Regions from separate parts of the Cernens ardua genome, predicted to be linked through region 1. Evidence: predicted binding sites of a transcription regulator. Region 1 holds the regulator's gene; each other region holds the start of a gene.
The links. Region 1 encodes sigma-54, which starts transcription at its own class of promoters, with help from an activator protein. Its sites were predicted from a motif close to TGGCACNNNNNTTGCTNT; they were not measured.
Positions count from the first base shown of each region.

Region 2: a site for sigma-54 is predicted at 1,457-1,474, ahead of LMG33818_RS01225 (NCS1 family nucleobase:cation symporter-1). Genes of this name have one in related genera too.
Region 3: a site for sigma-54 is predicted at 4,579-4,596, ahead of glnL (nitrogen regulation protein NR(II)). Genes of this name have one in related genera too.
Region 4: a site for sigma-54 is predicted at 2,983-3,000, ahead of rutA (pyrimidine utilization protein A). Genes of this name have one in related genera too.

Region 1 covers NZ_JBPCZH010000001.1:685,842-693,276, reverse strand. Annotated here, with positions in the region: gene hpf (ribosome hibernation-promoting factor, HPF/YfiA family) at 124-438, opposite strand; gene LMG33818_RS03095 (RNA polymerase factor sigma-54) at 675-2,114, opposite strand; gene LMG33818_RS03090 (hypothetical protein) at 2,428-2,559, shown strand; gene LMG33818_RS03085 (GNAT family protein) at 2,619-2,858, shown strand; gene lptB (LPS export ABC transporter ATP-binding protein) at 2,897-3,622, opposite strand; gene lptA (lipopolysaccharide transport periplasmic protein LptA) at 3,708-4,304, opposite strand; gene lptC (LPS export ABC transporter periplasmic protein LptC) at 4,471-5,046, opposite strand; gene LMG33818_RS03065 (KdsC family phosphatase) at 5,197-5,817, opposite strand; gene LMG33818_RS03060 (KpsF/GutQ family sugar-phosphate isomerase) at 6,000-6,995, opposite strand; gene LMG33818_RS03055 (ATP-binding cassette domain-containing protein) at 7,391-7,435, shown strand, end outside.
Region 2 covers NZ_JBPCZH010000001.1:244,331-251,765, reverse strand. Annotated here, with positions in the region: gene LMG33818_RS01235 (aspartate/glutamate racemase family protein) at 1-162, opposite strand, end outside; gene LMG33818_RS01230 (GntR family transcriptional regulator) at 206-979, opposite strand; gene LMG33818_RS01225 (NCS1 family nucleobase:cation symporter-1) at 1,566-3,050, shown strand; gene LMG33818_RS01220 (OmpA family protein) at 3,494-4,327, shown strand; gene thrS (threonine--tRNA ligase) at 4,647-6,563, shown strand; gene infC (translation initiation factor IF-3) at 6,590-7,129, shown strand; gene rpmI (50S ribosomal protein L35) at 7,329-7,435, shown strand, end outside.
Region 3 covers NZ_JBPCZH010000004.1:280,131-287,565, forward strand. Annotated here, with positions in the region: gene LMG33818_RS09265 (peroxiredoxin) at 1-198, shown strand, start outside; gene typA (translational GTPase TypA) at 296-2,134, opposite strand; gene glnA (glutamate--ammonia ligase) at 2,852-4,258, shown strand; gene glnL (nitrogen regulation protein NR(II)) at 4,672-5,727, shown strand; gene glnG (nitrogen regulation protein NR(I)) at 5,849-7,261, shown strand; gene LMG33818_RS09290 (putative quinol monooxygenase) at 7,428-7,435, opposite strand, start outside.
Region 4 covers NZ_JBPCZH010000007.1:47,187-54,621, reverse strand. Annotated here, with positions in the region: gene LMG33818_RS11825 (NCS1 family nucleobase:cation symporter-1) at 1-23, opposite strand, end outside; gene rutC (pyrimidine utilization protein C) at 482-868, opposite strand; gene LMG33818_RS11815 (isochorismatase family protein) at 998-1,768, opposite strand; gene rutA (pyrimidine utilization protein A) at 1,765-2,862, opposite strand; gene LMG33818_RS11805 (ABC transporter substrate-binding protein) at 3,390-4,550, shown strand; gene LMG33818_RS11800 (TonB-dependent siderophore receptor) at 4,599-6,770, shown strand; gene LMG33818_RS11795 (TetR family transcriptional regulator C-terminal domain-containing protein) at 6,801-7,435, shown strand, end outside.

The DNA.
Region 1 (7,435 bases):
TGTTGCGTTGGAAATATGCTATTGCATGCCATGGATGCCAGCAAACATTCAAAAGTGCGAATTGTTCGACAAGTCAAAATCATGGCTAAATAAATACGCTTCCAGTACGTATGGCCCTAATGATCAAAGCCCCAGGGAGCCCACGCCTTTTGAATGCGCCTGCACTTTTTCCTTGTATTTAACGAGTTGCCTGTCCATTTTATCAATCAACGAGTCGATAGCAGCATACATGTCACCGCGCTCATCAGCACCATGCAGATCCTTGCCGGCAACATTCAAGAGGCAGGCGGCCTGCTTTCTTCCCTTTTCAACCGAGAGTGTAACTTGCACATTGGCGATATTGTCGTAGTGACGCGTTAGGCGGGCCAGTTTTTGTTGGATGAAACCGCGAAGGGCTTCGGTCAATTCGATGTGATGGCCAGTGATGTTCAGTTGCATGACTTGCCTCCTGGTGGCGTGGCACCTTGTTGACGTAACAGCTTCTAAACGTATGTATGTGCTTTTCAATAAACGACTCGAAATAAAAGAACCTGTCTTATTGAATGTCGCTCTCTCACTGTAATCTGTTCGTCATGAAGACGACAAGAACCATTTTAGATTAAATACAGGCCTTATTGATGTCATACGGTTATAACGGCCTGGTCTGTATGCAACCTGACATGATTATACCGCTTCTAGGCGAGTCGTTTACGCTCGGAGGAAGCAGGTATACCCATGGATTCACGGTATTTGGCAACAGTGCGCCGTGCCACCATGATGCCGCTTTCTGCCAATGCATTGACCAGGCTGGCATCCGATAATGGTCGCCGTGCAGGCTCTTCATTGATCAGCTTTTTGATGCGTGCCCGAATAGCGGTACTGGCGTGTGCTTCATTATCCTGCCCCACATGGCTGGAGAAAAAGTATTTCAGCTCAAACACACCGCGTGGTGTGTGAATATATTTATTGGTCGTCACGCGGGAGATAGTCGATTCATGCATCCCTACTGCCTCCGCGATATCGGCAAGAATCAACGGCCGAATACCTTCTTCCCCTTTTTCAATGAAATCACGTTGACGAATAAAGATTTCGCGTCCTACTTTCAGTAACGTTTCATTGCGGCTGGAAAGGCTTTTAAGTAGCCAGCGTGCTTCCTGAAGATGTTGTTTGAGAAAAGTGTTGTCATCGCTTTTATCCGCCCGCCGTACCAGTGCCGCGTAATCGGGTTGAATACGCACTCGGGGAAGGGCGTCAGGATTAAGCTCGACGTGCCACCCCGAGCGACGATGATAAGCCAGCGTCAGATCAGGGATCACATAGCTATCAGTATGATGGGTGAAGCGCTGTCCTGGGTAAGGGTCCAGCCCACGGATCAACGCAATAACATGTTCCAGCGCCTGCTCATTCAGCCCCAGACGGCGTTTCAACAGTTTCATATCGCACGCTGCCAGCGGCTCAAGGAACTGGCGAACGAGCCGCTTTGCCTGTGCCAGATTGGCTGTATCGGCAGGCAGTGTCTCAAGTTGTAGCAACAGACACTCTTGCAGGTTACGTGCAAAAATACCGGTTGGCTCAAGCGACTGCAGCTCAGTCAGAACGTTTTCAATGCGTGCAAGGTTAGCATTCACGACATCCTGTTGTTTGAGGCTCTGTTCAATATCCGTCGTGCTGGCACGCAAGTAACCGTTTTCATCCAAACTATCCAATAATGTTTCGACAATGGCACGCTCTGTATCATCGAAATCGCATAGCTCGATCTGGCGTTGTACGACACTGTAAAGTGTCTCCTTGCTCGCATTTCGTTCGTGATCCATCGTATTGTCTGACACGCCACTGCCACTGCTGATGCTGGCAAGCGTTGCATCCTGGAAGGTATCGCTCCAGTCGTTATCCAGTGCCAGCTCCTCAGGGATATCGCTCGACCATTCCCCTTCTTCATTGGTCAAAGGCTCTTCGCTGCTTTCGGCATCGTAAAAGTCTTCTTCCAGTTCGAGCATGGGATTGCTTTCGAGTGCAGTCTGAATCTCCTGATTCAACTCAAGCGTGGACAACTGCAGCAGCTGGATAGCCTGCTGAAGCTGCGGCGTCATGGTTAAATGAGCACCGAATCGAAGTTGGAGTGAAGATTTCATCATGGTCGGGTATCTATCAAAATAATCAGTCGATACCTCTAACGCTATACCGCCTATTCCTTTGTGTGCAAGCGAAAAATATAAATTGATAGCAATTATTATGCCACTACTAAAAAAACGATTATATTGAAATAATATGGCTAATATTTTATGGTTTTGAAAATTTTATTCCTTTGAAAAGCAGGCTCACTGGCAGGTTTCCACCTTGTAAATATATGTGGTGACTGGATGAAATGAGCGGTAAGGCCAACGTATGCAAATCGAGGGCGCAGGTAATGCAGACTATCAGTCGCTAATACGGACTTGAGAGTCTTTGGTGCGTATGACACTTCATTTTCTGGCGCAGCATGATCTTGCTGAATTGAGGCTGATTATTCTGAATCAGTATTTCAACAGGGTTGCATTGACGGTCTTTAGGGGGGCAGGGGAGCTTATAGGGATGTTGTAATGTGAAAGACGGTAACGCCAAGGTGCTGTTCCTGGCGCCTGGAAGTACATGGCACTGGTATGGAGGTATCGCTTGCTCGACATGCGATAAAGGCTCAAAGGGCTACACGCGTAGAGGTGAATGAACAGAACGAGCAAGTGTTGGGCTATTATGCTCATCTGAGCTTTACTGCGATCAGGCGTTTCTCCCTGGATGGGCAGGGCAACCATATTCGCTTCTGCGGCTGGGCGCATGCACAGTCATGCGCTCTGGCCTACGTAAAAACGCCATGGAGAGTAGGGTACGTATTGTGTAACTGACTAACACGATGCCTCTATTTTATGCGCAATAAAGCACGTTAGAGGCGGAAGTCCTGCCCAAGATAGACATCACGAACATGCTGATTTGCCAGAATCGCATCTGCATCGCCTTCAGCAATGATTTTACCTTCACCGACAATATAAGCATTATCGCAGATATCCAGCGTTTCACGCACGTTGTGGTCAGTGATGAGTACACCGATGTTACGGTTGCGTAACTGACGTACAATCCCTTTGATTTCATTGACCGAGATGGGGTCTACCCCGGCGAAGGGTTCATCCAGCAGGATAAAAGCAGGTTCAGTCGCAAGGGCGCGGGCGATTTCGACACGACGCCTTTCGCCACCAGATAGACTCATGCCGCGGTTGTTGCGAATATGCTCAATGCTGAATTCGGCCAGCAGCTGCTCCATCCTGTCAAGACGTTGCTGACGATTCAGATCCTTGCGGGTTTCGAGGATGGCGAGGATGTTGTCGGTGACCGTCAATTTGCGGAAGATCGAGGCCTCTTGCGGGAGATAGCCGATGCCTGCACGTGCACGCACATGCATGGGGGCATTGCTCAAGTCCTTGTCATCAATAGCGACATGGCCGGCATCTGCCTGTATCAGCCCGACGATCATGTAAAAAGAGGTCGTTTTACCTGCGCCGTTGGGGCCGAGTAGTCCGACGATCTCGCCTTGACTGATATTCAGACTAATATCCTGTACAACGCGCCGTTTTTTGAAACTTTTTACCAGGTGCGAGGCGTGCAGTGTTTTCATCAATCAAAGACTCCGGTGCATGGGCTGCTATTGCTCTTGCCGCTTTTTACTGCTTTTGCGTATAGCTGATTCAGTTGTGCCTGTTCTACTTTTGGCTTGAGCCGCCTGTTTTGCTCTGGCCATTGGATGAAGGCGTAAAGGTCATGTTGACACGTCCACTAGTGCTGTTGGAGGCATCACCCGTACTACCGCCCTTGGCATTGTTGCCACTGCCATTCGCGTTGACCCGACGGCTGTCGATGTAATATTCAACGAAGGGGCCAGTAAAGGTATCTGTTCCCCTGTGTAGCTCAGCGTTGCCCTGCATATCCATTTTATGCTGGGTAACCCAGTAGTTGATAACGTTACCCCAACCACGCATCAACGGAGCTGTCGCTGTGGCCGCCTGCTGCACAAAGGCACGTTTATTGGCTGTCCCCGTGGCTTTGACGCGAACCAGATTATTGCTGTTATCCAAATAAAGATTAACGCGATCCGCATCAAGAGTAAGGCCACCTTGGGTGACATGAACATTTCCGGTGTAGGTAACTACCTTGGAGTTGTTGTCAGCGGTCAACTGATTTGAAACGACATGAATGGGGAGGCTGGTATCGGGTGCAGCGGCCAGTGCAGGTGCTGCTATGGAGCCAGCTACCATGGATCCCGCAACCAAAAGAGAAGCAATAAACCGAGCTTGCATCATGTCCAAGTGTTCCTTGCTATACAAAAGATATAAAGGATACTGGCTAGTGCCGAAGTATCCGATGTTAACTACCGGCCGTGGGCCACTAGCCTGAAAATGTTAGAGCGCTGGCGCCAGGGAGGTGAATACGGCATACCGCATTGGGTAACGCACGACACCTCCAGCGTTAACGACGTTGAGGGTTGAAGCTACTGCTGACATTTCCCTGCAACACCATGTGATTACTGTTGATCCAGGCCTGGAATGTGCTTCCCTGGGTCTCCTGCTGCCCCTGATGAAAGAAGCTTTGAGTATTGCTCCAGACACGCCCTTGAGGGCGATTGTAATGCACGATATCACTGGTCATTCGCCACAGATTGTCGGGTTGTACCGCCAAAGCATGGCCGGTGAGTGTAATATTGTTACCGCCGTTATCCAATTGCCCGGTATCACCACTGATATGCCACGTACGGTTCGAGCTATCGATGACCTGAATCCGTGGTTGCTCGGCCTGACTGCTGCCATTGCTGGCATAGTGACTGACGCGGGGGGATTCCATGCGCTGATAGGGTTGCCCATCCGCGTTGTATCGGGTCAATTGCGCGTTTTCCAGATATTGATCAGGTGTTCCCTCAGCGCTTTGAGGTAACGGCGATTGCTGGAGACTTTGCGTATTCTGATCAATATAGGCAAGAAAAATACCTGCGACCACGATAATCAGTAGCAAACCCAAGCGGTAAGCGTTGTTTTTAAGCCAGGCCATCCTGTATATCCTTAAGGATCAACCGTGTTGATAAATAAATGCATGTTCAGCGCATGCATGATGTACCTTATGCATATGAGTATCTCGACATACCGAGCATTCGAGTGCCCATTCAGGAAACTAGTTCCCTTTCGAAAAAAGAATTATACGTCATCCGGCGGCACAGTTGGGCTTTGCCTGTGTAATAAATTGTGCAAGTACGCTATCCCAATGCCCCTGTGCCTGAAGAATCAAATCGGCCAGCTCCCGCACAGCACCTTCGCCACCGCGTTTTTCAGTCACGATATTGGCATGAACCCGAATGTAATCAGGGGCATTGGCAACACTCGCTCCCAGCCCCGCGGCCTGAATAGCGCCAAGATCCGGCAGGTCATCACCGCAATAAGCTATTTTTACCAGAGGAAGCGAGCACTCCTCGGCGAGCTCGTTTAACGCAGCCAATTTGTCATTTCGGCCCTGAAAAAGCCGAGTGATACCCAATTCTCTGGCGCGCTGCTCGACCATGGGAGAACGCCGCCCGGTAATAATGGCTACCTCAATACCATATTGCTGGAGGAGGCGAATACCGAGACCGTCCTGAACATTGAAGGATTTCAGTTCACGCATCAAGGTTTCGTTTCCCGTGCCCGTTGACGAAGTGTCATGGGGCGGTAATGACGCGGCGTAACTGATGGCACCGTCAGTCAATACACCGTCTACATCCAATGCGAGCAGGCGTATGCCCTGCATACGTTCATTCAGTGTAGGTGTTGTGTGTGCGAAAGAGGGCATGAGTGCGCATCCTTGGAACGTGTTATGAGAAGTAATGTGTGTTAAAAGACGGAGCGTACGCTTGCAAAAAAGCGTACGCCTGATACCGGTTGTAGATCCTGCAGTGCAATACGGCTGATGGCTGGTCTACCTTTGCCATGGCAAGTCAGATTATGCAGGGCCGATGCAAACAGGAGTCAACGTCACACTACATTCCGATTGAGAAGATCCTGCAACTTGAGTGCGCCCACAAGGCGTCCTTCATTATCAACGACTGCCAGTGCGGTAATTCGTCGTTGTTCCATGATCCGTAACGCCTCAGCTGCCAGCATTTTGGGGGGCACCGTGATCGGCGTATGGCTCATGACATCAACAATAAGGGTAGTATCCAGCTCAAGATTTCTATCCAGTGTTCGTCGCAAATCACCGTCAGTATAAAGCCCCAGTAAATGTTGCCTGTCATCCACGATGGTGGCGAATCCCAGTCCTTTGGTCGTGATCTCAAAGAGTGTCACGCGAACAGAGTCTTCTGGTGATACCCGAGGAATGGCATCTCCTTTGCGCATCACATCATTGACCGTCAGCAGAAGGCGCCGTCCAAGCATCCCACCGGGATGAGACAGCGCAAAATCCTGAGCATTGAATCCACGGGCTTCCAATAGGGCAATAGCCAATGCATCTCCCATGGCGAGTGCTGCGGTGGTGGAAGCGGTGGGGGCCAGATTCAACGGGCACGCTTCTTTTCTGACTTCAACATCCAACACAACATCGGCGTGCTTTGCCAACGTTGAATAAAGGTTACCTGTCATCGCAATGATTTTGACGCCCTTGCGTTTCAGCATGGGCAGTAACGCCGCTATCTCGACGGTTTCACCCGAATGGGAAAGTGCCAATACCACATCCTTGTCTGTAATCATGCCGAGGTCGCCATGGCTCGCTTCAGCAGGATGAAGAAAAAAGGATGGACTACCGGTACTCGCCAATGTGGCCGAAAGTTTTCGCGCGATATGGCCGGATTTACCGATACCGGTGACAACCACACGGCCATTGAATTCATCATCGGTCTGTTGAAGGATCAATTGGCATGCGCGCGTGAATGCGCGATCCACACGCGGGATCAGAGCATCAATGGTATCGCGCTCAAGTGCCAGTGTTTGCCGCGCACTGCTGCAGAAGTCGAAATCGAGTGGTTGATTCATGGAACGTGATTTTCTCCCGAGCGGTGCAAGTCATCAAGTAATAGTTGCGGTTGTGTATATTGGGAACAATTGTGGAATTTTGAGGCTTGAATGTCATCCTCAATGAGTGAATATCGTGAAAACGATGGAAATGATCCCTCGCCCGGAGCCTCTGCCCAAGCTACTGAGCTACGTCTTTCTGTGGTCAATAACGCAATCACAACCAAGTCTACAATATTGTGTTAAAATACATCGTTCGTTAATCTTTTATTTTTTGTAGCACTCTAAAAGTCAGCTGTTTTCGACCCTCCAGATCTCCCGGATGGGGCAATGACACTCGCTTTGGTAGCTACACCTTTATCAAATTTCCGGAATTTGCTCCTGAGCAAATCCTGACCTAATGAATTGGGAGTGGCATGACGCGCCCAAACTTGATCGAAGTAAAGCAGCTCAGCTTTCAC
Region 2 (7,435 bases), 440 kb from region 1:
CGGTACGGCGATCGCTTCCTCAAAGTGACTTTCGAGGGATGGCGCGCCATCCCTGTTGGTGTGCATGACGATTTCGGCTGACTGTGCCGCTTTACAAGCTGCTTCGGCGATCTTTTCGCTCATCGCCTGACTGGTGTTCGGATTGATGACATGAATTCGCATGCTGTTTTGTATCCTGAAGGTCATAATCTTGTTTTGCCAAGGGTCATTCCATGGGGCTTGCGGCTGGGTGGTCGCTGAATAGCGCGCCAAAATCAGGTGTTGCCTGATGCGCTGACGAAAAACGCAAACCTTCAAAAATGTGGCTCAAGTGCGCGTGAATCCACTCGCAGGCCTGTTGTTTCTTTCCATGCTCAAGCAGTGAAGGCAGGTGTTCGTGATCATGTTTACACCCCGGTTGTAGCGGTGTGCCATAGAGCGCGATCAATAGTGAACTTCTGGCCACCAGCTGCGAAATGATGTCGGTCAGTGTGTCATTGCAGCTCATGCTGGCCAGTGCCACATGCCATTTTCCCGAGAGCTGAATGGCTGCCTGCCAACGTCCTTCCTTGAGTGCGCACTGTTCTTCTTGCGTTATATACCTGAGAGAGTTTAGTGACGTTGGTGAGAGCGGTAATTCGAGCGTTTGCAAGGATGCGACTTCGATAATTCGGCGTGCTTCAAAAATCTCTTCGGCTTCTTTAGGTGAGGGCATTGCTACGTGGGCGCCGCGATTCGGAATCAATGTGACCAAACGTTCATGTGCCAATTGCTGAAGTGCCTGTCTGATCACCGTGCGGCTAACATTGAAAGCACGTGACAACGCATCCTCCGGCAGGCGTGTATTAGGCAACAGGCGATGGGTAACAATGGCGTCGGTCAATGCGTGATGAATGAGCTGATCGCGTCGCGGGTGGTCCATCATGTCGGATGCTTCCGATGCTGAACGCGGTGTTTGTTTCAGACCTTTTTCATTCATGACTTTTTCTCGTCTGTTCATCGGAATTACCCTTGAAAGGCAGGTTGAATGGGTATCCACATTGCTATATCTCTTCAATGGCAAATGTTGTGCCAACCGAGCTCAAACTATTGCCCTCACTAAACGCGTTCTTTGGTGGCGCTGATTATTCTTTATGTACTCGCCCTGGCGTTCAATCTGAAGTAATAAGCTTCCATCTTTAGTGTACACGTTATTGTATACAGTGCTGCGTACAAAAGTGCCATCATGGTGCATGCTGCCAAATTTCTGCACCTGGCCGATGCGTCCTGGTATTTGGCATTGCATTATTTGATGCCTGAATAACGACGATGGCGTAAGCGAAGGCTAATCGAAATATCCCTATATTGGGCCGCAGGAGAGAACGATCGAGTAAACGTGCGGGAAGACAGGGGAAAGAGAATGGGAGAGGGAGGGCAAAAAAGCATGGCGGTAACGGTAAGGGCCCACGTTATCCCTCTTTACGAAAGACGTTCATATTGGCATGGGGATTGTATACAAAAATAAAGACGCCCCATGCTCGGTGTTTACCCGTGACATGTCCTGACATGCGCTGCCTCTGACCCTGCCCTGAACCAAGGAGTCACCCATGCCTCAACCTGCTTCATCCATTGTTCATTCACCCGTTGTAGAAACAGATGCGCCACTCACTGCTGTGAACGATGCTCATGCCACCATCCCACCGGGTTACAGCCGCCGCCTCTACAATGATGATTTAGGGCCGGTAAAACAGAAGTGGGGCGCTTATAACATCTGCGCATTCTGGATGTCGGATATCCATAGTGTAGGTGGCTATGTTGTTGCAGCAAGCCTGTTCTCCCTTGGATTGGCAGGGTGGCAGGTTATGCTCTCATTATTGGTGGGCATTCTTATAGTGCAATGTTTTGCCAACCTGCTGGCGAAGCCATCCCAACAGGCGGCAGTGCCTTATCCCGTCATCTGTCGTATATCATTCGGCGTCTTTGGGGCCAATATTCCTGCGCTGGTGCGTGGCTGTATTGCGTTGGTGTGGTTTGGTATTCAGACATTTCTGGCCTCGAATGCGCTGATTATCGTACTGCTACGCGTTTTCCCTTCGCTTGCCTTTCTTGAACACATGCACTTTCTTGGGTTATCTGCCATCGGATGGCTTGGCTTTATGGCGCTGTGGTGTTTTCAGGTACTGGTCTTCATCAAGGGGATGGAAAGTGTACGCAGCTTCATTGATTGGGCCGGACCATTGGTGTACCTCGCCATGTTCATGCTGGCGGGCTGGCTGGTAATAGAAGCGGGGCCGCAGAATCTGCATTTTTCCCTCAGCGACAAGGTGCTTTCACCTGCCATGCAGGGGTGGGAAATGATTGTAGCCACTGCTCTGGTGGTCGGCTACTTTGCGGGGCCGACCTTGAGTTTCGGCGATTTCAGTCGCTATTGCCGTAGCATGAAGGTTATTCGCCGTGGCAACTGGTGGGGGTTGCCGATCAACTTTCTGCTCTTTTCGGCCACCACCGTGGTCATGGTGTCAGCCACATTGCCAGTCTTTGGCAGAATGATCACCGATCCCATTCAGACCGTGGCACAATTGAACGACACAACGGTGGCGTTGATGGGAGCATTGACCTTCATGTTGACCACGATGGGTATCAACATTGTGGCGAATTTTGTTTCACCGGCATTTGATTTTTCGAATGTGGCGCCGCGTTGGGTATCCTTCCGTACCGGCGGCTTTATCACTGCTTTAGGGGCTATTCTGGTGATGCCATGGAAGCTGTTCAATAGCCCTGAACTCATCCAATATACCGTGGGCATACTGGGGGCTGTCATCGGGCCGATCTACGGCATTATCCTGACCGATTATTATCGGGTGAAACATCAGCAGATACATATCGATTCCCTGTACAGTCGCGACCATGGGGGACAGTACTGGTATCGTAATGGTATCAATCCCAAGGCTATTCAGGCACTCGTCCCGGCCATTATTGTTGCGTTGGTCATGACGCTTATACCGGTCGATTCCCTGCATGATTTTGCGATTTTTGGTGGTGGTATCACTGCTGCACTTGTTTATTTTCTGCTGAATCGAGACAGCAACTAATGCGACTTTTGTCGAGGGTTAAGGGGCGAATACCCCTTAATGCATTTAAAACGTGCTAAAATGGGATTTAGCGACTATTCTGTGACAAGTAGCTGTACAGCAGCTGTTGTCGCGATGTGAATCGCCAAGGCCGGGCAATGAGACTTTATGTGGTTCAGAGGTTGTTCGTAAGGTTGAACTACAAAAACATTTCAATTATTTACATTAATAATGATTGAAAACGCTGTTCGAGTATTGCATCATGCAATCGCTTTGGACATCTTTTTAGTCCGTCAGAAGAAATTTGAGGTGTTCCCTGAATGCCTTACGGGCCGAGATGCGAGAATTGGCTTTACTTGCAGTTTGACGTAAGTGAGTTCAAGCGGATTGGTTCGCCTAATAAATTGGAATCGTCACGCGTAGCATTTGTGCTACCACGACGTTGTATCAAGAAGGAGTCTTGCATGAACAAATCTGCGACTGGCTTAGCGCTGGGTTCCGCACTGGTTCTGGGTCTTGCTGGTTGTGCCAGCTCTGACACGGCGCCTACCGATGGCACGGGTTCTCACTGGTATCAGAGCAAAATTGTCTGCGGAATCGCTGGCGGCTTGATCGGTGGTGGTGCTGGCTACTCTGTAACTGGTCACCACGACGAAGGTACCGGTGCAGCTATCGGTGCTGTAGCAGGTGCTACCGCAGCAGCTCTGCTTTGCCATCACAACACACCTGCTGTTGCCGACTCTGACGGCGACGGTGTTCCTGACAACATCGACCAGTGCCCAGGTACTCCTGCTGGCGTTGCTGTAGACGCTAAAGGTTGTCCTTTGGATTCTGACGGTGACGGCGTTCCGGATTACCTCGACAAGTGCCCAGGCACGCCTGCAGGTACCGAAGTTGACGCACAGGGTTGCCCGGTAGAAAAAGCACCTGAGAAACCGACTCTGGTTCTGAACGACATTCACTTTGCTTTCGATTCTTCACGTTTGAGTGCAGATTCCCAGCAGACTCTGAACGTTGTTGCTCAGCGCCTGGTTGCTAACCCTGACGTAGCAGTACGCGTTGAAGGTTACACCGACTCTATCGGTACTCGTGCTTACAACCAGCGTCTGTCTCAGCGTCGTGCTGATGCAGTATCCAGCTACCTGAGCACTCAGGGTGTTGCTGCTAGCCGTCTGACCACTATCGGTTACGGCGAGTCTCATCCGGTTGCTACCAACGCTACTCGCGCTGGCCGTGCACAGAACCGTCGTGTAGAAATCGCTCCAGTTGACACTGGTGCAGATAGCAGCTCCAACTAAGATCAATCCTCTGTATTGATTTTTAATTGGAACTGAAGAGAGGGCGCCTACGGGTGCCCTCTTTTTTTATGCCACCGTTTTTTATGATTCGGTTTTATAACAGGGGAAGAGATTTTTGTTCGAATCAGGAAGTCTTTTGATAACACACATCACCCCGGATCAGGATTGAATTCCACCCATCTAACCTGATAAAGTCTCTCTCCTCAGGACGTTAGCGTACATACGTACAAGCAACGCTTTCTCCTGCTCATTTTCTCTGCATTACCCTCATTCAAGTGCCCCTTGGTATGGTGCACCACTGATGCCCAAAGGAACGAACATGCCCAGTATTACTCTGCCCGACGGCAGTCAACGCAGTTACGATAATCCCGTTTCCATCATGGAAATTGCCGAATCCATTGGCCCCGGCCTGGCAAAGGCCGCAGTGGCTGGTCGTATTGACGGTACATTGGTAGATACCGCCGATATCGTTGATCACGATGCCACCATTAGCATCGTAACGACACGGGATGAAGAAGGGCTGGAGATTGTTCGTCACTCCTGTGCGCATCTATTGGGTCATGCAGTCAAGCAGCTGTACCCTGATGCCAAAATGGCGATTGGTCCTGTCATTGATGATGGCTTTTATTACGATATCGATTTCAATGGCCCTATTTCCTCCGATGATCTGGCAGCCATTGAAAAGCGTATGCAGCAATTGATTGATCAGGACTACGATGTAGAGCGTGTCTACGTGGATCGTGACACAGCCTTGCAGACATTTGTTGATCGTAACGAACCTTACAAGCAGCAGATTGTTGAAGGTATTCCTGAAGGCGATACCATTCGCTTGTATCACCATCAGGAATATATCGACATGTGTCGGGGGCCGCACGTACCGAACACGCGTTTGATCAAGGCTTTCAAACTGATGAAATTGGCGGGGGCCTATTGGCGCGGGGATTCCGACAACCCCATGCTGACACGCATTTACGGTACTGCGTGGCCTGACAAAAAAGCGTTGAAAGCCTATTTGAAACGTTTGGAAGAAGCTGAAAAACGTGATCACCGCAAAATTGCACGCAAACTGGATCTTTTCCACCAACAGGAAGAGTCTCCCGGAATGGTGTTCTGGCATCCCCGCGGTTGGGCATTATGGCAGGCTGTTGAACAATACATGCGTCGCGTTTATTTGCAGGGTGGGTATCAGGAAATCCGTACCCCTCAGGTGATGGATGTGTCCTTGTGGAAAAAATCCGGCCACTGGGATAACTATGCTGACAATATGTTCTTCACCGAATCAGAGAAACGTGAATATGCATTGAAACCCATGAACTGCCCGGGGCATGTTCAGGTGTTCAACTCCGGATTACGTAGCTATCGTGAGTTGCCGATTCGCTACGGTGAGTTTGGCTCGTGCCATCGCAATGAGCCTTCCGGTTCATTGCTGGGTATCATGCGTGTGCGTGCATTTACCCAGGACGACGGGCATATCTTCTGTACCGAAGATCAGATCGAGTCTGAAGTGACGGCTTTTCATACGCAGGCATTGAAGGTCTATAAAGATTTCGGCTTTGATAATATTGCGGTCAAGCTCGCGTTGCGCCCGGAAAAACGTATCGGTACCGAAGAACAGTGGGATCACGCTGAAAATGCGTTACGCTCAGCACTGCGTTCCTGTGGTGTGGAATGGCAAGAGCTTCCCGGTGAAGGTGCCTTTTACGGCCCGAAGGTGGAGTACCACATGCAGGATTCACTCGGCCGTGAATGGCAAATGGGTACGATTCAGTATGATCCCATGATGCCTGTACGTTTGAATGCCCAATATGTGGCGGAAGACGGTCAACGTAAAACACCCATCATGCTGCACCGCGCAATCGTAGGTTCCTTTGAGCGTTTTATCGGTATTTTGATCGAACACTATGCGGGCGCATTGCCGGTATGGTTGTCTCCGGTGCAAGCCGTGGTAATGAATATTACCGACGCACAGGCCGAATATGTCACCGAAGTCGAAAATTTACTGCAATCTCATGGCATTCGCGTCAAGTCGGACTTGAGAAATGAGAAGATCGGCTTTAAAATTCGGGAACATACATTACAGAAAGTGCCTTTCCTACTTGTCGTTGGCGGTAAAGAAGTGGAAAATCGCACTGTAACGGTTAGGACACGCAGTGGAGAAGACCTGGGCACCTATTCCCTTGATTCTCTTCTGGAGCTTTTTGAAAAGGAAGCTTCCAACCCTGAAAGCGTGCATTAACTACAACCTGAAACGGAGACGTCAAGATCAAGCGTACTAATCAACGCGGTCGCCCGCAAGAAAAGCTTCCACCTATCAATGATCGCATTCGTGCTGATGAAGTTCGTCTTATCAGTGCAGAAGGTGAACAGTTGGGTGTTGTCAGCCTGCATGATGCATTGGCCCAGTCTGAAGAGGCAGGGCTTGATCTGGTGCAGATTTCAAACGGCGATCCGATCGTTTGCAAAATCATGGACTATGGCAAGTATTCCTTTGAGCAGAAAAAGCAAAAGGCTGCTCAGAAGAAGAAACAAAAGCAAGTCCAGATCAAGGAAGTCAAGTTCCGCCCCGGAACTGATGAAGGTGACTATCAGGTCAAACTCCGTAACCTGACGCGTTTCCTTGAAGACGGGGACAAAGGCAAGGTTACTCTGCGCTTCCGTGGGCGCGAGATGGCACACCAGGAACTCGGTCGTGATTTAATGGAACGCATTGAAAACGATTTGGGTGATCTGGTGACTGTTGAATCTCGTCCTCGTATGGAAGGGCGTCAGATGACCATGATGCTTGCCCCCAAGAAAAAGTGATCCGACGGCACTCAAACGGGTAGCCAACGGTTGCTGAGCAAGGGTAGGGGAATTTCCTCTGCCTTTGCCTGTTTCATTTCCCTTTAACTCACTGTTTTATCACGGTTGTTGGAGTCGGGATGTAAACATCGGCAGCCACTGGATATCGGCCCCGGGTTTTCTAAATAAGAGCGGTGAATACCGCACTGGAGATTTTTAAATGCCTAAAATCAAGAGCAATCGTGGCGCAGCCAAGCGCTTCAAAAAGACTGCAAAAGGCTTCAAGCATAAACAGTCTTTTCGTAGCCACATCCTGACTCATAAGTC
Region 3 (7,435 bases), on a different contig from region 1:
TTCAGGGAAATTCTCCGCGTGCTGGATAGTCTTCAGTTGACCGACAAAGAGAAAGTTACTACACCGGTTAACTGGAACGAAGGTGACCGCGTCATTATTGCCCCTTCGGTGAAAGATGAAGATGCGAAGAAACTGTTCCCGCAAGGTTGGGAAGCGGTGAAACCCTATCTGCGGCTGGTTGATCTCAAGAAAAAATAATCACGTTTTGAAAAAATGTGGCTACAAAAAAGGCGGCGATCCCTTTAACAGGGACGCCGCCTTTGTTTAGCGTTGGCTTGTACAGGCTTTTACTCGATTAGCCGTTACGTCCAGCACGTTTACGCTCGTTTTCGGTCAGGTGTTTCTTGCGCAGGCGAATGTGGTTGGGCGTTACTTCCACCAACTCATCATCGTCAAGGAATTCGATAGCCTGTTCCAGCGTGAATTTAACCGGCGGCGTCAGCACCAGCGCTTCATCAGCACCGGAGGAGCGCATGTTATCGAGTTTCTTCGCCTTGGTCGGATTCACGACCATGTCATCGGCACGGTTGTTGATACCGATCAACATACCTTCATACACTTCTTCACCATGACCAATCAGCAGTTTGCCGCGATCCTGCAGCGTGTAGAGCGCATAGGCCAGGGCTTTGCCGGTTGCCATGGACACCAGTACACCATTACGACGTTTGATGGTCGCATCAGGTTTCAGTGCGCCATAGTGATCAAAACGGCTGGTTAGAATACCGGTACCTGAGGTCAGGGTCAGGAACTGGCCACGGAAGCCGATCAGGCCACGCGCTGGAATGATAAAGTCCAAACGCACACGCCCTTTACCATCCGGGTTCATGTTGGTCAGCTCACCTTTGCGGTAGCCCAGCTCTTCCATGACAGAGCCCTGATGCTGCTCTTCACAGTCAATAATGACTTCTTCGTAAGGTTCCTGTTTCTCACCATCGATTTCGCGGATGATGACTTCCGGGCGACCAACGGCCAGCTCGTAACCTTCGCGGCGCATGGTTTCGATTAGTACAGAGAGGTGAAGTTCACCACGTCCGGAAACAATGAATTTCTCGGGAGAGTCACCCGGCTCCACACGCAACGCCACGTTGTGAATCAGCTCTTCGTCCAGACGCTCCTTGATATTACGACTGGTTACGAATTTACCGTCGCGACCGGAGAAGGGTGAATCGTTCACCTGGAAGGTCATGGAGACTGTTGGCTGGTCCACCGTGAGCGCAGGAAGTGCTTCCACCGCAGAAGGATCACAAATGGTATCGGAGATGCCGAGTTCATCCAGTCCGGTAATGGTGATGATGTCACCAGCCGTGGCTTCTTCTGTCTGAACCCGTTCCAGCCCGAGGTAAGTCATTACCTGACCGACTTTGCCGCGGCGCGTTTTGCCATCAATATCAATGATGGAAACCTGCTGGTTGGGTTTGACCGAACCACGCTTGATGCGGCCTACACCGAGAACACCCACATAGCTGGAGTAGTCCAGCGCAGAAATCTGCATCTGGAATGGGCCATCCAGTGTTACTTTGGGTGGCTCGACGATATCGACGATAGCCTGGAACATGGGGGTCATGTCTTCAGCCATATCGTTCGGGTCCAGACCGGCAAAGCCGTTCAATGCGGAGGCATAGATAATCGGGAAGTCGAGCTGTTCATCGCTGGCGCCGAGGTTATCGAAAAGATCGAAGATCTGGTCAATAACCCAGTCAGGACGGGCACCCGGGCGGTCAATCTTGTTCACCACAACGATGGGTTTCAGCCCCTGATCAAATGCTTTCTGGGTAACGAAGCGGGTCTGGGGCATCGGGCCATCCACTGCATCAACCAGAAGAAGCACCGAATCCACCATCGACATGACACGTTCTACTTCACCACCGAAGTCAGCGTGTCCGGGGGTGTCCACGATATTGATGTGGTAATCATGCCATTGAATAGCGGTATTTTTTGCGAGGATGGTAATACCGCGCTCTCTTTCCTGGTCATTGGAGTCCATGATGCGCTCCTGACCTTCGGTACGGCGGTCAAGCGTACCTGACTGCTGCAGAAGTTTATCGACCAGTGTGGTTTTACCATGGTCAACGTGCGCGATGATCGCAATATTGCGAAGATTCTTGATTCTTGGGTCTAGTTCTTGGTCTGACATGTTCGTGATCCTTGTTCATGTACACGGACATGCACACACTTTAAGAAGTTCCGCAACCGAGTGTCCGTGGAATAAGAGGCCATATTGTACGCGTAGTTAGCCTTTCGTCATAGCTTATTGCGCATTATGTTGGAAAAGTGTAAGCAGGTTAAGCATCAATAGTCTGAAATAGGCACAATTTAATCGCTACACGGAGACAGTCATGTGGTGAGTAAGACGTGGCGATATTTTTAATGTGTTCGCTTTTGGTGCGTAAAAAATATTTTTTTGGGATATTTTGGTGCAAACCGTTTTTTTAAGGGCGTGTCTCCTATGGAAATGGGCCCGATGGAAGCAAAGAATGATTTTCGTATAAGCCAAATCATTCTTTTAATCAATGAGTTGGCATGTCTTTTTATTGAAATGCGTCATTCTGGCATACTCCATGCATCAAAAAAGAACACATGAACCAGCATCCGTCACAAATGATGTGATGCATCCAGACAAATGTAACAGGAACTGGTTATATTCGACATGTAGCCAATGAAGCTGCAAGTTTGTATCGGGTACTGTGTAATACAAGCCTGTCATTCAGGTGCATGGTGTGGATTTAAAGGCGCTATGTCACGAGCCTTAATCGGCAGTGTCGGTCAGCATGATGTTGTGCGGTGGAATGCCATCGTGAGTTATCTGCTGTTTCAGGCGATCAAGTTAATACGTTAGTGATTGGAGACTACAATGTCAGAGAAGACGCTTGCCCTCATCGAAGAACATGACGTCAAATGGGTCGATCTTCGCTTTACTGATACCAAGGGCAAGGAACAGCATGTCACTATTCCTGCTTCCGCGGTTGATGACGAGTTCTTTGAAATCGGACAGATGTTTGATGGCTCTTCCATCGCCGGCTGGAAAGGTATCAACGAATCCGACATGATTCTGTTGCCTGAAGACGGTACAGCCTATCTGGATCCCTTCACCGAAGATGCCACTATTACACTCCGTTGTGACATCATTGAACCTGCTACCATGCAAGGCTATGAGCGTGATCCCCGCTCTATCGCCAAACGTGCCGAAGCCTATTTGAAAAGCACCGGCCTGGGTGATACTGCATTCTTCGGCCCTGAGCCTGAGTTCTTTATCTTCGATCAGGTCAAATTCAAGAACAGCATGAATGAAGTGTCTTTCAAGATCTCTTCGGAAGAAGGCGCCTGGGCGACCGACGAAGATTTCGAAGACGGCAACATGGCTCACCGTCCGCGTGTCAAAGGTGGCTACTTCCCCGTACCTCCGGTCGATTCATTCCACGATCTGCGTGCAATGATGTGCAACACGCTGGAAGCAGTGGGGCAGTCTGTTGAAGTTCACCACCACGAAGTGGCTAACGCAGGCCAGAACGAAATTGGTGTTAAATTCAACACGTTGGTTAAAAAGGCGGATGAAGTTCAGACCATGAAGTATGTGATCCACAATGTGGCACACGCTTATGGTAAAACGGCGACCTTCATGCCCAAGCCGATGGCAGGTGATAACGGTTCAGGTATGCATGTTCACCAGTCTTTCTGGAAAGACGGCGAAAACATGTTCGCGGGCGACGAATACGCTGGCTTGTCTGAAACAGCCCTGTACTACATCGGTGGTGTTATCAAGCATGCGCGTGCATTGAACGCATTCACCAATGCGTCTACCAACTCATACAAGCGTCTGGTTCCCGGTTTCGAAGCACCGGTAATGTTGGCCTATAGTGCCCGTAACCGTTCTGCTTCCCTGCGTATCCCTTACACGTCCAGCCCCAAGGCCAAACGTGTAGAAACGCGCTTCCCTGATCCGACCGCTAACCCTTATCTGGCCTTTTCTGCACTGCTGATGGCTGGTATCGATGGTATCAAGAACAAAATCCATCCTGGCGATGCGCTGGACAAAAACCTGTATGATCTTCCTCCGGAAGAAGCCAGCCAGGTGCCGACGGTGGCTTCCAGTCTGGAGCAGGCACTTGATGCACTGAAAGAAGACCATGAATTCCTGACCGCAGGCGGTGTATTTACTGAATCCATGATCGAAGCCTATATCGATCTGAAAATGGAAGAAGTAAACGCTGTTCGCATGGTGCCCAGTGCTGTTGAGTACGAGCTGTACTACAGCGTGTAATCGCTACTTCAGCTTATAACCTGCGGAAAGATCCAGGGACTGGTCCCAAAGGGACCGGTTCTTGGGAATGAAGGTTTGGTGAATCCATGGCCTTTGATAATCCGGTATTGCGATGATGTCTGTGCTTCGGTTATCACATTGATAGCTTGTTCATCCTGATGCGATTGGACGTAGCTGTTGTTAAAGAACCCCGGTGTTGGGAAACACTGGGGTTTTCTTTTTTGACTTGCACGATTTTGGTGCATAGGGCTAAGGTTTACTTGGGGGCAATGTGTTGAATTGGCTCATTTTAGCCTCTTTATTGCTTGTATGCTCTGTGCTGGCGTGTTTCTTGCACCGTGTTATACAGGATGACCGCCGAGGCATTTTTCTTGCATTGACCTTACTTTGACGTACCAATTTGGCTGGATTTGATGATGATGGATGGCTTCTACCTACGCTTGTTGGAGCACTTGACGACTGCCGTCGTCCTGTTGGACGGGCAGTTGCGAGTCCGTTGGTTGAATCCGGCGGCGGAAGCATTAACCGGTATCAGCTTTCATCGGGTGGAACGTGAACCTCTGGATTGCCTGGGAGGGCAGGATAGTCAGATCCTGACGCGTTTGGAAAAAGCATTGAAAACGCAGCGCCCCTATACTCAGCGTGAAGCTGTATTGAGTCTGGCGAATGGTGATCAGATCAAAGTGGATTATACGGCAACCCCTGTCTCAGCAGATGAGCTGGTGATTGAACTGGAGCCTATCGAGCTGCTATTGCGCATTGCAAGGGAAGAAGCGTTGGCAGCGCGTAACGAGACAGTGAAAGTGCTCACCCGAGGGTTGGCACACGAGATCAAAAACCCACTGGGAGGGATTCGTGGTGCGGCCCAACTATTGGAGCGTGACCTCCCCGACCCTGCACTGGCCGAGTTTACTCATATTATCGTTGAGGAAGCTGATCGTCTTCGAGACCTCGTGGACCGCATGTTGGGGCCTAATACTTTGCCTAATTATATGCCGGTCAACATTCATGAAGTCATCGAGCACGTTCACACATTATTGAGTGTTCAAACCCACAATGTTGAGATTGTGCGTGATTATGATCCTAGCCTTCCCAATGTATTGGGCGACAAATCACAACTGATTCAGGCCGTATTGAACGTTGCACGTAATGCCTTGCAGGCGATGGAGGAGAGCGGTACACCTTCACCTCGATTACTGCTGAGAACACGAGCGGGTCGCAAGTTCAGTATCTCCAATGAACGCCACCAGCTGATGTGTGAAGTACAGATTATTGATAATGGCCCCGGTATCCCGGAGCACCTGCGTGAGTCCCTGTTCTACCCCATGATTACCGGCCGGCAGGAGGGAACAGGGCTGGGGCTCTCGATTTCCCAGTCCATTCTTGGGCAACATCAGGGGGCCATTGAGTGTGACAGTATTCCGGGCAGAACCGAATTCAGGCTGTTGCTGCCTATGGTGCAGTCTTGAAGAGAAATCTTTTATCTCAAGAAGAGGCGTCGGTGGTTGCACAATGAACGCTGTCGTCAATGATGAAAACAATAGGTGCCTCTATTGTGTAGGTACCATTCAAGTAGGGTGAGGAGTCGTCATGAGTGACGTAGCAAGCGTTTATATCGTCGATGATGATCGAGCGATTCGCTGGGTGCTGGAGCGAACATTGGCACAGCCTGACCTTAACGTGCGTAGCTTTGAACGTGCGGATGAAGCGTTGAGTGCAATTGAACAGCATCCTCCTGAAGTGCTTATTACGGATATTCGTATGCCGGGTACCGATGGCTTGTCGCTCTTGGCCAGAGTCAAGGAGGTGGCAGCAGAAACGGCGGTCATTGTCATGACAGCCCATTCTGATCTTGATAGTGCAGTTGCTTCCTACCAGGGAGGCGCCTTTGAATATCTACCCAAGCCTTTTGATGTGGACGAAGCGCTCTCTCTCGTTCGCCGTGCCATTGCACACGTTCGCGAGCGCAGTGCCCCCGTGGAAGAACCGGAAGGCATTACGACAGAGATCATTGGTGAAGCACCGGCCATGCAGGAAGTCTTCCGAGCAATAGGGCGGCTGTCCCACTCCAATATTACAGTCATGATCAATGGTGAGTCCGGGACAGGTAAGGAAAGGGTTGCCAGAGCCCTTCATCAACATAGCCCACGAGCACGAGGCCCATTCATTGCGTTAAATATGGCAGCCATTCCCAAGGATCTGATGGAGTCCGAGCTGTTCGGCCATGAAAAGGGAGCGTTTACGGGCGCCTCTGCACAACGTCGAGGGCGCTTCGAACAGGCGGATGGTGGTACGTTGTTTCTGGATGAAATTGGCGACATGCCGGCAGATACGCAAACGCGTCTTCTGCGTGTACTCTCGGATGGCGAATTTTATCGTGTAGGGGGACATACGCCTGTACGGGCCAATGTGCGTATTATCGCGGCGACACACCAGAACCTTGAAAAGCGGGTAGAAGAAGGTCAATTTCGCGAGGATTTGTTTCACCGCCTGAACGTTATTCGTATTCATATTCCCCGCTTGTCTGAACGTCGCGAAGATATCCCAAGACTCGCGCGTCACTTTCTTGCTGAAGCAGCCAAAGAGTTATCCACTGAACCTAAAATACTGACGCCTGAAGCTGAACAGCGGCTCTCTAACTTGCCATGGCCCGGGAACGTTCGGCAGCTGGAAAATACCTGTCGCTGGTTGACGGTCATGGCATCCGGGCGTGAGGTGCTGGTGGAAGATCTTCCCCCTGAGCTAAGAGAAGGTGATATCGGTGAAATTCCTTCAGGCGATTGGCGTGGCGCGTTTAGAGCCTGGGCAGATCGTGCCTTGGCAGGCGGGCAAACACACCTGCTGGAAGAAGCCGGGCCGGATTTCGAGCGTATCCTGATCGAAACGGCGCTTAAGCATACCGGTGGACGCAAGGGCGAGGCCGCCGAATTGTTGGGGTGGGGACGTAATACGCTGACCCGGAAACTGAAAGTGCTACTGCCTGAACTGGCAGATGGTGAATAAAGGCTACGATAAAAAATTTCGTTCTGTGAGGAACTAAGTGACGTATCGTAAGTCTTATCTATCGGGAACAACATGTTCCCGTTCCCTTGCAAAATCCCTGTTTGAGCCTACCTCCCCGGTAGGCTTTTTTTATGTCTTTCTGTGTGGCTGTGGCGCCAGTCATTACTTATTTAC
Region 4 (7,435 bases), on a different contig from region 1:
GACTTCTTTATTGTTTCATTCATGGAGTCTCCTGCCGCACGAGTCATCAATATCCATTATAGAGAGGCATGATGGCCAATGGCTGCCATTATTATCTGTTGGCATCCATGTCAAAAACCGCCATGCACTCAATAGTTTGTTATAAAACAATCCTTCATGGGTTACCTGAAATGAAAGCCCTCTTCTATAGGGAATACATCTAAAGAAGGGGATACAAGAGAAGCAGCGCGCCATGAAAGAGCCATCAATACACTATTGATCCTGGCGCGCGAGTATACCAAAGTCCTAAGCATTACCGGATCGATATCCTTTTTATCTTTTTCTTTTCATCGATGACCGATATTGTTCCTCCTGATTTCAGCATATGAAGATTATGTGCTCGAATAAACCGACGCTGACTCACCATGGCGCATACAGACAGCTCTCTCTGTTTTCCGTACTTACTCTTTTTTCTTCATATACCCTATTTTCGACATGCGAGCTATTTTCCAACGTGTGCAACCGTCGCAATTTCAACCAGAGCATCGCGCTTGACAAGGCCAACCTGTATGCAGAAACGCGCCGGTTTATCACCAGGGAAATATTCGGCATAGACCTCATTAATAGCACCATAATGAGCAAAATCACTGACGAAAATTGAATTGAACGTCACATCATCCATGGTGCCACCCGCTTCCTCTATGACTGATTTAATAATCTCAAGTACATGACGTGTTTGAGCAGCCGGGTCGCCGACATGAACAACGTCATTATTTTCATCGAACGGCAAAGTCCCTGAAACGTAAACAATGCCATCAGCCTGAGTGCCCGGCGAATAAGGGGCCAAAGGGGCGGATGTTCCTTGTGGAACTACAATCTGTTTAGGCATAACACGACTCCCTGAAAACGTAATGACAATGTTACAGCGTTTGAATGATCCGCTTTAAAGGAACCAAATGCCGATCACTCCAGTGAAAGGATGAGTAGCACTTCATCACTTCATCACTTCATCACTTCTTCACTTCTTCACTTCTTCACAGAAGTGATCTACATCACTGACCCAGCCAAAGAATTTTTCAACGTTGAAGACAGCAGCATCATGCGCTTCACGCGGACCGGCCTGATGTGCGGCATCTTCAAGAAGTACGCAGAAGTACTCAAGGAAATAGCCGTCACGAATCGTCGATTCAACACAGACGTTGGTCGCCACCCCAGTGAAGATCAATGTACGAATACCACGTGAGCGCAGCATGCTATCCAATGCCGTGTTATAAAAACCGCTATAACGAGGTTTATTGATTACAATATCGTTCTCTTCAGGCACCAAAGCATCGATCAGTTCGAAATCCCAATCACCACGGGCGAGAAACTTTTGCGGTGTTTCAGGGTGAGCACGCAAATATTTAAGTGCATTGGATTTGTGCCAGTTGGGTGAACCCTCACCACCAGCCTCATGATAATCGGCGTCCCATCCATTCTTGAAAAAAACAACTGGCATGCCAACACTACGGGCGGTAGTAATCGAGCGCTGGACTTGTGATACCACTGACTCGATATGACTCAAATCAAAGCCGACGAGATCGAAATAGCCTCCTTTACTGGCATAGCCATTCTGCATGTCGACCACAATCAGTGCGGTGGATGCAGGGTCAATCACCAATGATTCAGGGCGAGCTGTTAACGTAATCCCTTTTCCTTCAGGAGTAAATGAGGGCCGAACGACCTCTTCTTCACGGCCATTTTCAACAACTTTTTTCTCCACGGCATCTTTCTGGATGACATCACTCATACAGCTTTCTCCATTTCAGTCTCAAGGGAATTCAGAGAACCAGACTTCATTTTTGGATAAATACGTTGCCCATAGTTTTCAACACCTTCTACAAAATCATCAAAGGTGAGCAGCACTCCAGCTACACCGTCCATGGCATCAATTTCATCCAGCATGGCCGCCACTTGTTCGAAGGAACCGATCAACGTGCCCATATTGATATTGACCGCCGAAGTGGGATCACTCATTTGGCGCACGTTGGTATCCTTGCCGGAGCGCGTATCCCTGGCAGCCTGATCCGTTAACCAGCTCAGAGCCCCTTCATCAGCACCCGCCTTGTAATGCTCCCACCGTTGGCGGGCTTCCTGTTCTGTTTCTGCAGCAATAATCATGAAAAGCCCGATACTCCCGACATCTCGCCCTGCTTCCTGGGAAAAGCGCCGCATCCGTTCGACTGCCGGTGAAAAGGCGGTTGGCGTATTGACGCCTTTGCCAAAGACAAAATTGTAGTCTGCGTGCCGGGCCGAGAACGCCATCCCTGTATCGCTTTGCCCAGCACAAATGATAGGCATATCTGATTGCGGTTGAGGGCTCACCGTACATTCATCCATCTGGAAGAAGTCTCCCTTCAGATCACTCTTTCCGGTCTGGCACAACTCTTTCAACACACGAATATATTCATCCAGATAGTCGTAACGCTTGGCGAAATAATCATCACCGGGCCAAAGCCCCATCTGCGAATATTCAGGCCGTTGCCAACCCGTCACGATATTCAGTCCCAGGCGCCCATGACTGGCCGAATCAATAGTGGCAGCCATGCGCGCCACAATGGCAGGCGGCATGACCAGGGTAGCAGCCGTCGGAAAGAGTTTTATTTTTGAAGTCACGGCGGCCAGGCCTGCCACAAGGGTGAACGTTTCAAGCGCGTGATCCCAAAACTCGGTTTCCCCACCAAACCCTTTGAATTTGGTCATGGCAACAGCGAAATCGAAATGGTTATCCTCTGCCTTGAGGGTAATCTTTTTCAATAAATCAAACGAAGGTTTGTACTGGGGTGCATTTTTGGAAATCAACCACCCGTTATTGGCGATGGGAAGGAAAAGCCCTGTTTTCATGATGACGCTCCTGGTATTCGAATTGGCGATTACCTCAAGGATTCTTTCTGCCTCTTTGATGTCTTCTGCATGAAAGAAGTCGAGGTCCATAAACCGGTGATCATCTATCGACACTTGAACACTTCAAGCTTTATGCCATACGAGGATTCGTTCAGATAAAACAGTCACATAGGAAAACATGCTTACCAATACGCATAAAAAAAACAGACCGGATGGTCAAATTTTGCGCCAAAATGGCTCATCTCATGCACGAAAAGAGGGATCTTCATCGAAATGTGGCTAACTAGTTTCCCGACGCAACAAAAATAAAATGTAATTGCTGACGTAATTCTGCGCCCTGATTCAGAATTTTTAGAGTGATATCAAATAAAAAAACAAACCACAAAATAAATGATAATCATTATTGTTTGTGATAGTGTATCATCTATTCCATGTATTGGACTTTTCACGCTGGGTGTGAGCAACCAAGCCTCTGTTTTAACAAAAAACCATTCCAATGGCTGGCTGTCAGGATGACGGGGAGACGTATGAAAACTGCATTATCCATCCTCATGCTCTGCTTGTTATCGGTATCATGTTATTTACTACCGAACAAGGGAGTGGCTGGAACACTACAGTACCCGATGACGGTCACTGACCTGGCAGGCCGCCACGTCACCCTCAATCATCGCCCGTCAAGAGTCTTTTTGGGCCAGCCCCGTTTTTTCTATGCCATCATGTCCTTGACCCCGAGGCCAACCGATCAATTGGCAGGATGGAATTACCCTCTCTCTCGAATCGATCCTGAAATTGCGCCTGTCCTGAATAAGGCGTGGCCCGCCCTGGCACATCTACCTGCACTTTCTCCTGCGCCCAGTCCCCATATCAGTGGTGAGGGACTTATCGCCATGAAGCCCGACCTGGTGGTGCTTCCTCTCAATCAGGAAAGTGCCATCGAAGGATCCACGCTGGCAAAGGTCATGCAATCGATGCAGATTCCCTGGATATATGTGGATTTTGACCAATATCCTCTAGTAGATCCCGCGAAAAGCATCTCGCTTTTGGGACGTGTATTGGGACATGAAAAAAGGGCAACCCGGATGACACAGATCATTACACATCAACAGCACTTGATTGCCACTCGAGTTGCTCTCATGAAGCATCATCCCAGTGTCCTCATTAACATCACACCGGGAATAAAAACACAGTGTTGTCGCACCAATATACGCACAGGGATGGATAATATTGTGACCGCCGCTGGTGGAAAGAACATTGCCCATAACATTCCCTCTGACAAGGCGACCCTTTTAAGCAATGAGTGGATATTGGGGCATCCTACCGATGTTGTGATCAATACAGCCCGAATGAACGTTGCTCAACGCGGGATTCGTCTCGGTCCGGGGGCAAGCGAGAGTGACATACAGCAAAAACTGGTTGATCTGACACATGACATGTCCGGATGGACAACGCTACGTGCCGTGAAAGACAAACGTTTTTATGTCATTTGGCACGGTCTTCATCAAGGCCCCTATGCAGTCGTTGACCTCATGCAGGTAGCCAAATGGCTGTATCCCTCTACTTTTTCGGATATATCCCCGATGAAAACCTTCAGGGCGTTGTTGGGTCCGGCAGCCCCCGTACTTGGCGCCGGTATCTATTGGGGGAGCCTGGGATCCCCCCATGAAAGTGATCACTCGATAAACCAGTAATCATGGCGTCTTGTCCTCCTTCGTCATCAATGTATAGAGTTCCCCCTAATGAAAGATGGTTTTTTTCGCCTGATCACACCACAAAAGCGTGATCGCCGCGTCATTCTCATCGCGACATTTGTTGGCGCAACACTCTTTTATGCAAACCTGTGCTTTGCCGAAGCCATAACGGATACAGCGGCCTCAAGTCAAAAAACCACTTACTTGAATACCATGACGGTGGAAGGTAAACAGCCGGGGTATATTCCTTTGCATGGATATACGGTCACACAAAGTAGTATTGCCGGGAAACGGCCGGTCTCCTTTCTGGATGATCCTCATACCGTTAATGTCGTTACGTCACAAGTGATTGAAGATCAGAATAGCCATACGCTCGATGACGCTTTGGCTTCTCAGGCGGGGATCACATTGGGGAATTCGATGGGCGGTACTGAGGATGGCTTTGTCAAGCGTGGTTTTGGCAGTAATCAGGATGGTTCCATTCTGGTGGATGGGATACGCCAACCGCGGGGTACACTATCGCTGGCGACGATAGATCATGTCGAATCTCTTATGGGACCAGCGTCCATGTTCCGCGGGCAGCAGGACCCTGGAGGCGTCATTAATCTGGTAACCAAAAAACCCGAGTACCATGCACGTACTTTAATAAGCGGAAATGCCAGCTCTTTTGGTGGAGGCAATGGAACCGTTGATATCACCGGCCCCCTAGGGCAAACAGGACTGGCGTATCGATTGATTGCAGATCGTACGGCAACAAAGTCGTGGAGAGAATTTGGTAAAAACCGGCGTACGATTATAGCGCCCAGTCTACGATGGGAGGGTGAACACGATACCGTTAATCTTGCCTATACCTATAGCCATTATAATCTGGACATGGACCGCGGAACCCTTTTTGTAAAAGGCCAGCCCGTCCATGTCGGTAGAAGGCATCGTTTCGATGAGCCGTGGAGCCATGTATTCGGACATGACAATAACGTCACCGGATGGTGGCAACATAGCCTCAGTCATCATTGGTACTCGAGAACGACGTATGCCTTTATTCGTCGGCAGTATAGTGATGGTCAGCCCCGTGTCATCTCCGTCAACCCTCTCAATGGCAATATAAAAAGACGCGCTGATGCCAATCATGGCTTCGATCGTCGTGAGCAATATGCTTCCTTTGACTTCATTGGCCATACCCTTCTTATGGGGATGCGCCACGATGTGGTCGTAGGGGTGGATCATGAGTTCCAGCGTGACTACCTGTTAAATAAATACGTAGGCACGGCTGTAATCGATGCCAATCTTTACAGTGATCAGGAAGGTGAACTGGAATTTGATCCCGCTTCCCTCAACAACGCCAAAAGCAACCGACTGGATGAGATCAAGACCTATGGCCTTTACGCCAGCGACAGTATTCAGTTAACTCCGCACTGGATTCTGGGCATGGGTGCCCGCTATACATGGTTCAAGCAGTATGATGGTCAGGGACGCCCTTTCAGAACGACCAATGATACGTTGGGCAAAAAGCTTTTACCTGCCCTCAATCTACTTTACAAGATTACGCCGAGTACCTCTGCCTATGTAAGCTACAGTGAGTCGTTCATTCCCAATGCAGGCAATTCCGAGTCGGTTGGGGCCTTGGCGCCTGAGCTTGGAAAGGGATATGAAATCGGACTCAAGCACCAATGGTCTGATAGATTAACAGCCAGTGCCGACATCTACCGAATAAGAAAGAACAATGTGGCCGTGACAGATAATGGAATAATGCGCACAGTTGGAAAGGCAGGTTCTCAAGGATTCGAGTTTAATCTCGCAGGGCAAATAACGCCCACTCTCTCCTTACTCACGTCGTATGCTTATACCTCAACCAGGGTTATTTCCGATACACCTGACACAGTGGGCAATCAACTCCCCAACTCACCGCACGGTTCAGTACGGTTGCTCATGGCAAAAAGTCTTGATCTTACGCCGGGGATGGGAAATTGGCGGCTCGGTGGTGGCGTAAGATATATCGGTGCCCGTCAAGGAGATGCGAAAAACACCTTCAAGATGAATGCCTATGTGGTGGCCGACATGTTCATTGCATGGAATCCACGCATTGGGGGAAAACAAACCCATGTACAATTGAACTTTAATAACATGTTCAACAAGACCTATTATGCGTCCAGTGGTGGAAGCCAACGCGTAGCGATCGGTGCGCCTAGAGAGGTAACGTTATCAGGAAACATTAAATTTTAAAAAGCTGCAATACGATATAAAGACAGAGGTATGAGTATGACGCTAGCACAAATACCCCGAGCACGAAGAAAATGCTCGACTCAACAAAAACATTCACGCATTAGCCTTAAACGTTGCGAAGCCATTCTGGCTGCTGCGCTTAAGGCCTTCGCATCCCATGGTTTGCATGGTGCACGCCTGGAGACCATCGCCGAAGAAGCAGGCCTTTCCAAAACAAATCTGCTTTATTACTTCCCCTCCAAAGGCAAATTGTATACAGCAGTACTAACGCGAACATTGGATGATTGGCTCGCGCCCTTGAAGAAATTTGATGAATCACAAAATGCCATGGAAGTTCTTGATCATTATTTGACCGAGAAACTGGTGTCATCGCGGGATAACCCCGATGCTGCGCGGTTATTTTGCATGGAGATGCTGCACGGTGGGCCGACCATAAAACACTTCATGGAAACAGAGTTAAAGCAGGTGGTGGAGGCTAAAAAAAACGTCGTCGTCGCATGGATTGCACAAGGTCAATTGGCACCGGTCGACCCATATCAGCTCTTTTACCTACTATGGGCCGCCACACAGCAGTACGCGGACTATACGCCCCAGATGTTGGCACTTTCCGGCAAAGACCTGAATGATCGCGAGTTTTTTGACGCTGCGTTGGCAACACTACGCCA